DNA from 2 places in the Protofrankia sp. BMG5.30 genome. Region 2 is predicted to be linked to the other one. Evidence: riboswitches for the same ligand, from Rfam matches in the RefSeq annotation. Region 2 holds a riboswitch; the other holds the start of a gene.
The links. Region 2 has a riboswitch for S-adenosylmethionine ahead of BL254_RS15020 (aminotransferase class V-fold PLP-dependent enzyme). Riboswitches for the same ligand answer to the same signal wherever they lie in the genome.

Region 1: linked by a shared signal. The riboswitch ahead of thrC (threonine synthase) and the one ahead of BL254_RS15020 (aminotransferase class V-fold PLP-dependent enzyme) in region 2 are both predicted to bind S-adenosylmethionine.

The regions. Positions count from the first base shown of each region.
Region 1 is NZ_MOME01000005.1:145,125-150,952, forward strand. Features, by position in the region: gene groL (chaperonin GroEL) at 1-150, opposite strand, end outside; gene BL254_RS02415 (helix-turn-helix transcriptional regulator) at 708-950, opposite strand; gene thrC (threonine synthase) at 2,012-3,286, opposite strand; SAM riboswitch class I at 3,296-3,413, opposite strand; gene BL254_RS02425 (glucosyl-3-phosphoglycerate synthase) at 3,446-4,417, shown strand; gene BL254_RS02430 (HAD family hydrolase) at 4,633-5,448, shown strand.
Region 2 is NZ_MOME01000025.1:4,179-10,260, reverse strand. Features, by position in the region: gene BL254_RS15040 (NlpC/P60 family protein) at 223-1,305, opposite strand; gene BL254_RS15035 (rhodanese-like domain-containing protein) at 1,471-1,881, opposite strand; gene BL254_RS15030 (cysteine dioxygenase family protein) at 1,878-2,456, opposite strand; gene BL254_RS15025 (VOC family protein) at 3,227-3,682, shown strand; SAM riboswitch class IV at 3,777-3,890, shown strand; gene BL254_RS15020 (aminotransferase class V-fold PLP-dependent enzyme) at 3,993-5,495, shown strand; gene BL254_RS15015 (hypothetical protein) at 5,686-6,051, opposite strand.

The DNA.
Region 1 (5,828 bases), on a different contig from region 2:
GTTGGTGATCGTGGGGACGCCCCACTTCTTCTCCAGAACGACGTTGCGGCCCTTCGGGCCGAGTGTGACCTTCACGGCGTCGGCCAACTGGTTCATGCCGCGCTCCAGGCCGCGCCGTGCCTCCTCATCGAAGGCAATGATCTTCGGCATGGTGTCGTGGTCCTCCCAGGGGAATGGCTGTTCAATGGCCTGGCCAAGACGACGCCCGCGACGGACGGCCCGGTGGCCTCGTCGCTCAGCCCTGGCACTCGAAGCGGGTGAGTGCCAGCTCCTGTTTAGCACTCGAGGTGGGTGAGTGCAAGCTCGCCCCCCGTTGCGCCGCACGGCCGGACGGCCCGCCACGGGCCCGGCCAGGTGGCGGCCGCGCGCCGGCCGCATGCCATCGTCCGGCCCGTGAACCATCGGTGAACCCCGTGCCGGTCACGTGCCCAGAACTCCGTCGAACTGGCAGATCGCCACGCGGGCGTCGAGCGACTACGGCGAAGCCCTGGCTGCCCGCCCACCGACGAACCCCCGCCGTTGCGCGCTGGAAGGACGGGGGTTCGCGGTGCTGGGGCACGTTCGCACGTCGCGATCGCCGACCAGGACGGTGCGGTACAGGTCAACCTGAATCTACCCAACGGGGCCGGGACGGTGCTGCGGGTGATCGGCGATCCATGTCCATGCGGTCCATGTGCCGTGTCACGGGCCGGTGGTGCCAGGCGTTTTCACGCCCGCCATGGGGCACGTCGTCCGTCCGTGGCGTCCTCGGCCTCCCAGCGCAGCAGGTCGCCCGGCTGGCACCTGAGCACCTCGCGGAGCGCGGCGAGCGTCGCGGAGCGCACTGCCCTGGTGCGGCCGTTCTTGAGTACCGCCAGGTTGGCGGGCGTGATCCCTACGCGGTCCGCGAGCTCGCCCACGGACATCTTCCGCCTGGCCAGCATCACGTCGATGTCGACGACGATCGGCATCAGATCACCGTTGATAACGGGGACGTCGATGCCGTTGATACGGATGGTGCGGGCCATCGCCACCTCCTCGTGTGGTTTCCATGAGGTGCGGACAGGCCGGCGCCGCTTCCGGGCATGGTGGTATCCGGGAAGGGGACGGCGGTGGGATCATGGGAGTCGTCCGTGTCGGTCGTGGAGGTGCTCGCGGGGATGGCCACGCCACGGCTGTCGAAGCGAAGTCGCGGAGGTGTCACCATCGGCATGCGCTCCATCGGCCTGTCCGGATCCGGCACCGGAGGGTCCCCGGCACCCGATCCGGACGGACAGACGCGTGCCCCAGGGAGATCATCCACCACAACCTCCGACACGCCGACGAACCCGGGAGGTTGTGGTGAGAGATCGACATGCATCCTGACCTGCAACGACACAGAATTTTTAGATCATCTCACCATGATCTAAAAGATCTTCAAAAGGAGGTTGTGGTTGGATCTTGCAAACCCCCAGCTCAGACGGGGTACAATTCGGACAGCGGTCCCCGCGATCTACAAATCCGAGCCGGATTGAAACCAGGCCGCCGCGTCGTGCTCGTCGACGACCGTGAGGTCCCCGCGATCCACAGATCTTTGTTTCTGGGTTCCGCGTGTCGTTCGTCTTCGGAATAGCGGACCAATCCGTCGATCACTATGGGCTGGGTGTTGACTCCCAMGGTGTCCCCGAGCCGCTCGAAGCTGTCGAGATCGCAGGAGGCGGACATGGTTCGATACTCATCGACTCGAAGGGGAGCCCAGCTCGATTCTTTCGTCGGGCCGCGAGTTCGGAAGCTGCCGTCAGTGGCAGGCCTCGGCCATGTTCAAAGCGGCCCCCGGGCAGGCGAAAGTGAACGAAGTTCTCGTCTTCCGGTTCGGTGTCCACAATCTTGGCTTTACCGGCCAGTTGTCGGAATGAATCGACACGGGCTTCTTCTCAGTGGTCTGCCGGAACGGCGGCGCGGGCAGGTGGCCGCGCCGCCGTTTGCGTCGTCCCGGAGATGTCGGCGGTGCTGAATAGCGGAAGATCCTGCGGAGGGTGTTGGGCGGTCGGGGTCAGTCGCCGAGGCCGGCGGCTTCGAAGGCGGCCAGGGACGGGCGGATGGTCGCGGTCGGCCGGCCTGTCGGGATCAGCGGGTCGAGGGTCTTCAGGCCGTCGCCGGTGTTGAAGATGACGGTCTCCGCGTCGGGGTCGAGCAGGCCCTCGCGCAGCAGCCGCCGCAGGCACGCGACGGTGACGCCGCCGGCGGTCTCGCCGAAGACACCCTCCGTCCGGGCCAGCAGGCGGATTCCCTCGACGATCTCGGGGTCGGTGACGTCGGTGATCGCGCCGCCGGTGCGACGGGCCACGTCGAGGGCGTACGGGCCGTCCGCCGGGTTGCCGATCGACAGCGACTTGGCGATGGTGGACGGCTTCACCGGTGCGACCGTGTCCGCCCCGCGGGCGAAGGCCGCCGCGACCGGGTTGCAGCCCTGCGCCTGCGCGCCGAAGACCCGGTGCGGGGTCGGCTCCACCAGGCCGAGCCGGCCGAGCTCACCGAACGCCTTGTCGATCTTCGTCAGCAGCGACCCGGACGCGATCGGCACCACGACCTGCTCCGGCAGCCGCCAGCCGAGCTGTTCGGCGACCTCGTAGCCGAGCGTCTTGGAGCCCTCGGCGTAGAACGGCCGCACGTTGACGTTGACGAACGCCCATTCGTACTCGCCGGAGAGCTCGCTGCACAGGCGGTTGACGTCGTCGTAGTTGCCCTCGATCGCGACCAGCGTGCCGCCGTAGACGGCGGTCGACACGGTCTTGCCGTCCTCCAGATCATGCGGGATCAGCACAACCGAACGTAGCCCGGCGGACGCGGCGTGCGCTGCCACCGACTGGGCCAGGTTGCCGGTGGACGCGCAGGCGACCGTGGTGTACCCGTGCTCGCGCGCGGCCGACAGCGCCACCGACACGACCCTGTCCTTGAACGAGTGGGTGGGGTTCGCGGTGTCGTCCTTGACCCACAGTGTCCGCATCCCGAGCTCGGCGGCGAGGCGGGGGGCCGGGCGCAGCGGCGTCCAGCCCGCGCCGAGCGACACCCGGCGCGCGGGGTCGTGGCCGGCGGGCAGCAGCCCGACATAGCGCCACAGGCTGGCGGGACCGGCCTCGATGGACTCCCGGGTGACCCGGCGTAGCACGGAGTCGTCGTAGGCAATCTCCAGCGGGGCGAAGCACTCGATACAGACATGCGTCGGGGAGAGCGGATAGGTGGCGCCGCAGTGGCGACACGACAGGGAAACCGCGGGATTGACGACGTCCGGGCTGATCGTTGCGACGCGCTCGGGAGCGACTGTCATCTGTGAAACTCCTCATCTTTCCCGAGAGCCGGATGCATCTCAGGACGGAATTAGCACCTGCCGCGCACTGATGCGGGTGGTTGCCGGGGCTTCACTGGGCCGGTCCCTCTGCCCCTCTGGATGAGCCGTATGCGGTTGTCAGTCCGTACTGTAGTCCGTGTGCGGTCTGACGTATACCGTTGGTTCGAGCATAGGACGTACTACGGGCGGGACTTCTCACCAGGGGAACTACTGGCCCGTAAGGCAGGGCCGATCAGCGTGGTGCTGCCCGCGTTGAACGAGGCGGCCACCGTCGGCGCGATCGTCTCGGCGCTCCGCCGCGATCTTATGGCCGCGGTGCCTCTCGTCGACGAGATCGTCGTCATCGATCCGGGGTCGGTGGACGCGACCGCCTCCGAGGCGGCCGCCGCGGGCGCGGCGGTGTTCYCCGAGGAGCGCATCCTCACCGGCTARGGGCGGGTCGCCGGCAAGGGCGAGGCCCTGTGGAAGTCCCTGTACGCCACGTCCGGGGACATCGTGGTCTTCGTCGACGCCGATCTGGAGGACTTCGACGCGAGCCTGGTCACCGGGCTGCTCGGGCCGCTGCTGACCGAGGGCGCGGTGTCCTACGTCAAYGCGTCCTATGACCGGCCGCTGGCCGGGGGGCTGCTGCCCGGCGGCGGCGGCCGGGTCACCGAACTCGTCGCGCGCCCCCTGCTCAACCTGCACTGGCCACAGCTCGCCGGGCTGGTGCAGCCGCTGGCCGGTGAGTTCGCAGGCCGGCGGGCCCTGCTGGAACAACTACCGTTCGTCTCCGGCTACGGCATCGAGTTCGCCCAGGTCGTGGACGTGTGCTCGTTGCTGGGAGTGGACGCCCTCGCTCAGGTCGAGGTCGGCCGCAAGGTCCACCGTCACCAGTCCGACGAGGCTCTTGGACGGATGGCCGCGGAGATCATCCATGCGGCGTGGACCAGGCTGGGCGTCCACACCGACTCTCTCAGCGGGACGCTGACCCAGTTCAGGCGCGGTGACAGCGGGCTGGAGCCGCGTACCCATCAGGTGGCGGTGCGGGAGCGGCCACCTATGATCACGATTCCGGAGTACGCCGCCCGCTACGCCCGGCTGTACCACGGTCCGGTGGAAAGCGGCTGACCGTGGCCCTGCCGCACCAGACGGGCCGCCGTGGGCAGGGCACGGTCTGTCCCGGACAGGTGGCCCGCACCAGGTGACAGCCCCGACGCCGTGGCGCGGCACGGCCCCACGAAACGCCCGCGCCGCCCCGTCCCACGTGCCACGAACGCCCAGCCGCCACGAACAGCGTGAACGCCATGAAGAGCGCGAACAGCGTGAACAGGAGGACAGCACCGATGAGTGTCCGGGTCGTCTATACCGATCTCGACGGGACCATGGTGGGGCCACGTGGATGCTTCTTCCGCAGCGAAGATCACTCCGTCACCCTGGACCCGGCGCACGCTCTGATCGATCTGCACCGGGCCGGCATCGCGCTGGTCCTGGTCAGCGGACGGACCCGGCCTCAGCTCACGGAGGCTGCCTCGATCTTCGGGGCGGACGGTTTCATCGCCGAACTCGGTGCCATCGTCGGCTGGGACCACGGGCACAGCAGCCAGATCCTGCGCGGAGCCATGCCCGAGACGTTCGACCGGATACCCGACGAGCTGGTCACGGCGCTGGTCGCCCAGTATCCGGGACGCCTGGAGGCGCACCGCTCCTGGATCCGCGGCCGTGAGATCGACATCATGCTGCGGGGCAACATCGACGTGGTCGCGGCCGACGCGTGGCTTGCCGCGGAAGGTTATGGATGGTTGACCATGCGCGACAACGGCATCATCGCGCGGGCCACCATGCCCGATCTGGACGATGTTCCGCACGTCTACCACCTGGTGCCCGACGGAGTCAGCAAGGGGGCCGCGGTGGCCTTCGACCTGGCTCGCCGGGGGCTGCGCCCGGAGCAGGCGATCGCGATCGGGGACTCCGCCAGCGACCTGGTCATGGCCGACCATGTCGGCCGCATGCACCTTGTCGCGAACGCGCTGCACCACACGGACCTGATCGATCTGCTGCCCGGTTACGACAACGTCGTCGTGGAGGACGGCACCCTCGGCGCCGGGTGGGTGAGCGCGGTGCGTTCGGTTCTGCCCACGCCACGGCCCGCCGCCGTCTGATCCCCGTGCCGCCCGGCAGGAGCATGCGGGCGGAACACGTGGACGCCGATCACGAGGAGAAAGAGGACGGCTGCGATCACGTAGGAGTTCCCGATCACGAGCTGCCAGCCGTGCCACCGGTATTCGCGGTCGTCCTCGTTGGGTAACCACCACAGCGGGGAGAGGACGAGCAGCGTGAAGCCGCCCAGCGGCGCGAGACGCCCCCCACGCGGCCGTCGTGGACCTGCCAGTGTGGCCAGCGCCGGCAGCACCCACAGCCAGTGGTGCGTCCAGGAGATCGGTGACACGAGCAGGCCGGTGATGCCACAGGCCGACCAGATTGACTCTTCATGCGACTTCAGGCGACAAGTTGCCAAATCCGTAGTTGCTACGACATGACA
Region 2 (6,082 bases):
ATGTACTACCACTCGTAGTAGATGCCCGGTGCTACCAAACCGGGCATCCCGGGTCCCCGCCCGCCCCCGGGGAATCGGGGACGGTGTTCCTGACGATCGCAAGGGTGAGCAGAATCACAGCTATGATCGCCGGCAGCGCGTGGCGCAGAGTCTACGGTCAGAGCGCCCAAGGTGATGCGATCATGCTTCCCGTCCGGCTGGAAGCTACAGGTCCTCCGGTCTTCAGACCCGTCCGATGCGATAGTCGCCCGACCAGATCTCCTGGTACTGGACATTGGTGCCGGGCCGACGCGAAACGATCATCTGTCCGTTTCCGGCGTAGATGGCGTCGTGGTAGGCCTCCCCCTCGGCGTCGAGAAAGAAGATCACGTCTCCTGGCCGGGCGTCGGCGCGGCTGACCGGTTGCAACGCGGCGAACTGGTCGTAGGTGGTACGGGGGACCGAGGCGCCGACCTGGGTGTACACGTACTTGATCAGACCAGAGCAGTCGAAGTCGTTCGGCCCAGCGGCGCCGTAGCGGTACGGTTTGCCGATCTGCTGTTGGGCGACCGCGAACGCCGCCGCCGCGACCGAGGTGGACGCCCCGACCGGAGCCACTGTCAGCGCCGCCGTTGACGCCACCGCCGTTTGTGCCACCGCCGGAGTTGTCAGCAGCGCTGGCACCGGCTGGGCTGAGGCCGGGGCGGACACCGCCGGCGCGGCTGACGCGCCGAAGAGTGCACCCCAGGTCCGCGGGCCGACCACGGCGTCGATGGTCAGGCCGACGCCGGACTGGAAGGTGCGGACGCCGCGTGCGGTCCGCGGGCCGAACCTCCCGTCGGCGAAGATCCCAAGCCGGATCTGCAGCCGCGCCACCGGGTCGCCCTGGCTGCCCAGCCGCAACGACCTGCCGGGGAACTCCTGCCTGCCAGCGGAGGACTCCCATCCGCCGTCGGAGGATTCCCACTCGTTACCGGATGATTCCCACTCGTTACCTGACGATTCCTGCCTGTCGCCCGTGGATTCCTTTCTGCTGTTGGACGACTCCCGCCGGTTGCCGGTGGACCTCTGCCTGTCGCCAGTGGCCCTCTTCCTGGTGCTGCTGGGCTTCTGCCTGCCGCTGGCGGACTCCTGCCCGTCCGTCCAGGTCGTTGCGGATCCCTGCCCCGTCGTCAGGGCGCCCAGGGCCGCGTCGGTCGCGGCGGGCGCACCGCCGGCCGACGCGATGGCCGCCCCGGCCGGATGAGGCGTCAGGGCCACCGCGACGGCGACGGCACAGGAAACCGCGGTGATCGTGGGTGAGACCGTACGGCTCGAGATGGACATGCCATCACCCCTCTGCCGCCGTTCCGGGCAGATGGGCCCCGGCCCCGTCCGCGCGTGTGGCCGACACGGGGATGCGGACGGGCTCCGGCGGTCATCCCCGTTACTCACCGTGATAGTGAGCACCCTTACGCTAAGAGATCGGCCAAGACCTTTCAGTGAAGTTAGTTACTGAAGGTGATGATCTTTGCTGCTGTGAGTGATCGTTGGGAGGCCGTTGCGCTCCCACGCGCGGAAGCCACCGACGACGTCGGTGGCGTGGCGCAGGCCCAGATCCTGCAGGGACGCCGCCGCGAGGCTGGAGGTGTACCCCTCCGAGCAGATGATGATGACCTTGATGTCGTCGCCGGTGGCCTGCGGGAGACGCGCGTCACTGGTGGGGTCCAGCCGCCACTCCAGGACGTTACGTTCGATGATCAGCGCGCCGGGGATGCCGCCCTCGGCGCCGCGCTGGGCCGCGGGCCGGATGTCGACCAGCAGTGCCCCGTCCGCCACCGCCGCCGCGGCCGTAGGCGGGTCGAGACGCTCCAGGCGGGCGCGTGCCCGGGCAAGCATCGCGTCGATCCGGCTGCCGCTCACGGCCGCCCTCCGCCCACGGCAAGCGCCCCCGCCGCGTCCCCAGCGGCGGCACCACCGAGCGCGTTCTCGAGCAGGAAGCCCTCGACCGCCTGCTCGGCGGCGTCCGGTGCATACCGCATCGGCAGTTCCGGGGGAGAGTAGGCGTGGATGGTCGCGGCCGGGATAGTCCCCGAATTCCCCACCTTGTGAATGTGGTTCCGATCGAATGTGAGCGACGCCCCCCGTTCATGCTGCCGCCAGTCACGGGGCCGCCAGTCCGCGTCGCAGGCGATCTCCGTGACGGGCCCCTGGATGACGGTCAGCGCGCCGAACGCGCCGCCATGGTCGTGCGCGCGGGTGTACTGGTCCGGGCACCAGCTGATCAGCCACACCTCGACCGATCCGGACAGCACGAGCCGGGTGTACCAGCGGTTGACCGGGTCGTGGCGCAGGATCGCCGTCCATATCCCGGTCGCGGCACCGAGGGAGCGGGTCAGCGCGGCCAGCACATGCGGTTCCACCGTTTCGTTTTCGTCTCGCAGCAGGGAATCGGGCACCAGGGCGGTGCCCGCGAGTAGTGGGTGGATGAGTGGCATGCTCGACTCCCTGTCGGTACGGGCGGAAAGCGATACGGATGGCGAGCGGTACGGGTGGAAAAACAGCGTGATTACATTTTTTTCGCGTTGCCGGTGGACCCGCGGGACGGCTGGCCCGCGGGCCGTGACACGCACCTCGGCGTTCCTGCCGTCACCGCCGACCGGCGTTCCCGGCGCAACCGCCGCCCCCGAGAAAAATCGGCTGGTTGACGACCAGGCGCACACGGCAAATCGGAGAACGCGCCAGGATCCGGATGAGCGGTCGGAACGGGAGAATTCAGACRGGCCGGTGACGTACCGGCGTGACCGGACGGCTTGGGATGACGCGACCGGAACCGGTGCCGTGGCGCCGGTCCGCGGTTGTCAGCGCATCCCGTGCGGGCCACACCCACTGGTACACGCCGCGCTGGCCACAAGCGCGTGATCGATCACGCGATCGCTGTGCAGCAGAATGCGGCGGGATGTCATGCTCGGCACTGTACAACCGACCCGCCACCACAATCCTCGTTTATTCTTGTTCACCCGTTCTGACGCCCCGCCCAGGCCATCCCGCACCGTTCCCGGCAGCATCCTTTCGATCATCCGTCCGACGCTGTCCCACCAGCCGCGAGACATCTCAGAACCCGAAACTCCCGATGCCCCGCACCCTGCCGGCCACGGGCCCGCGAACCGTCATCGCGGACGGGCCGCCGGGCGGGATGGGACGGTTCGCAGCGATCCGTCCGGAAAGCCGCCCCTCGCCGGGGAAAACGGCCGGGTACCTTCCACACATGGAGCAGCGGATCAGTCTGATCACACTGGGTGTCGGGGACGTGGGGCGTGCCCGGGCGTTCTACGAGCGGCTGGGCTGGCAGGGCCAGGAGCTCGAGGAGACCGTCTTCTTCCAGGCCGGCGGYGCCGTGCTGGTGCTCTGGGGACGCGACAAGCTGGCCCGCGACTGCGGTATCGCCGAGGACGCCGAGGGGAGTACCGGTGGGCAGACAGGCGGGTTCAGCGGTGTCGCGCTCGCGCACAACGTCCGCTCCAGAGCGGAGGTCGACGGCATCATCGCGGCGGCGCAACGGGCGGGTGCCACGATCACCCGCCCCGCGGCCGAGACGTTCTACGGCGGCTACGCGGGGGTTTTCACCGACCTCGACGGCCACGTGTGGGAGATCGCCCATAATCCCGGTTTCTCGTTCGCCGAGGACGGCTCGCTCATCCTCCCGGACTTCGGCAGCCCGTAGCCCGTGTCCGCGAACGGGCCGCCCGACGGCTCCCGTCCGCCGGGGCTGTCGCCGTTGGCGGCGCGTGTCCGGCATCCCCGGTATGCTCGGCACAGGTCATGAGCGTCAGCGTCAAGCCCCGGCTCGCTGGCCGGCAACCCTCCTCCGCGGTGGGGTGCCCCGGGTGAGGACCAGGCCGTAGCCGCGGTGGCTGCGGTAAGCGCGGATCCGCCCCCGGGTCCGGTGGACCCCGAGGAGTGCCGTGACCGCCCCTGCCACCATCCAGACCCCCGTCCGCCCGCGGCCGGCGGTGCCGTTTCCGGCCGGGGCCGTGGACGGCGTTGCCGCCGGCGCCCACCCACAGCCAGCGGGGGTGGACGGGCCGCTGCTGCCGGTCGTCGGCGCGGATCTGCGGGTTCCGCTCGTCCAGGGCGGGCAGGCGCGGTACGCCAACCTCGACTACGCCGCGTCCGCCCCGTGCCTGTCCGCCGTGGCGGCCAGAGTGGACGAGATCCTGCCGTTCTACGCCAGCGTCCACCGCGGCGCCGGATACGCCTCCCAGGTGACCACCGCGCTGTACGAGTCGGCGCGCGGGACGGTCGGCGCCTTCGTCGGCGCGCGGCCCGAGGACGTCGTGGTGTTCACCCGCAACACCACCGACGCGCTCAACCTGCTCGCCCGCTGCCTGCCCGGGCCGGCGGCCACCAGTCACCCGGACGACAGCCCGGGCCGCGGGGCGGCCGCCGGCCACGTGGACGGCACCGCGGGCGCGGGCGCCGCCGGCCATCCGGACGACACCGGCCAGGCGGGGGACCCCGGCCGCGGTGACGTGCTGTTCCTCGACGTCGAACACCACGCGAACCTGCTGCCCTGGCGTGCCGTCCGGCATCGCTGCCTGCCGGCCGCGGACACCGTCGACGCGACCCTCGACCGCCTCCGGCGGGCGCTGGCGCACCGGCCGGCCTGCCTCGTCGCCGTGACGGGCGCGTCGAACGTGACCGGCGAGGTCGTCCCCGTCGCCGAGATCGCCGAGATCGCGCACGTCCACGGCGCGCGGATCGTCGTGGACGCCGCGCAGCTGGCGCCGCACCGCCGCATCGACATGGCCGCCTGGGACGTCGACTATGTCGCGCTGTCCGCTCACAAGCTCTACGCGCCCTACGGCGCCGGGGCGCTGATCGGCCGCGCGGACTGGCTCGACGCCGCGCCGCCGTACCTCGCCGGTGGCGGTGCCGTAGCCGGGGTGACCGCCACCGCCACCACCTGGAAGACCGCCCCGCAGCGGCACGAGGCGGGCTCCCCCAACTCGCTCGGTGCGGCCGCCCTGGCCGCGGCCTGCCAGGTGCTGGCCGCGCTCGCGCCGGGCACCCTCGAACGTCACGAGGACGCGCTACGTGACCAGCTTGTCGCGGGGCTGTCCGGGCTGCCGGGCGTGGAGATCCCGCGGATCTGGGCGGACGCCCCCGACCGGCTCGGCGTGGTCACCTTCACCGTGCCCGGCCACAGCGCCGCGCGGACGGCCGCCTACCTGTCCGCCGAGCACGGCATCGGCGTGCGCGACGGCCGTTTCTGCGCCCATCCGCTGCTCGCCCGGCTGGACCTGCCAGGCTCGGCGCTGCGGGCAAGCGTCGGTGTCGGCACCTGCTCCGACGACATCGACCGGCTCGTCACGGCGTTGCGCACCTACCTGCGCGACGGCCCGAGCTGGACCTACCGGGAAGGGCCGGACGGCTGCGCCCCCGCGCYCGACACCCGCCGGCTGCCCGGCTGGTTCGCCCCCGACGCCGTCACCCCGCCCGTCCTGCCCACCCTGGCCGGCGTCTGCACCAACTGACCGGCCGCTGACCGGTCACTGCCAACAGCTGGGACCGCCGGCCGTCGGTATCCGGGAAGCCTGGTCGTCCCGGCCGGCCGGTGACCGTTCCGGGCCGGTGACCCGTCCCGGCAGGGTGGGTCCGTCCTGCGTTGTGGAGCAGGGCTCAGTCAGCCGTCCCCGTCCAGGCCAACGTGTGTCTGTGTCCTCCTCAGGAGGTTCGCGGGGCGTTGCCGTTGCCGGTGCCGCGGCTGGCGGTCGCGGTGAAGACGCGGGCGAGGTACTCGGTGCGCAGCACGCCGCGGCCGTCGGCGCCGATGTAGCCGACGTCCTTGGTCAGGTAACCCTCGGGGTAGCTGTAGCCCGCGGAGGTGATCTCGCCGTTACGGCTCCACCACGCCTTGCGCTGAGTGTGGCAGCGGTCACATTCGTGGATGACATGGTAGGCGCGGGCCTGTTTGTCCCAGACCGCGCTGTGGGGTTCCCAGCGGTGTCCCATGGTGCGGCACTCGATGAAACTGGCGGGCAGCTCGTGCGCCCAGGTCTCGATGTTGCGGCGGGGGGTGTGTTCGGCCATGGGATGGGCTGCTACCTCCGGAATCGCCTGT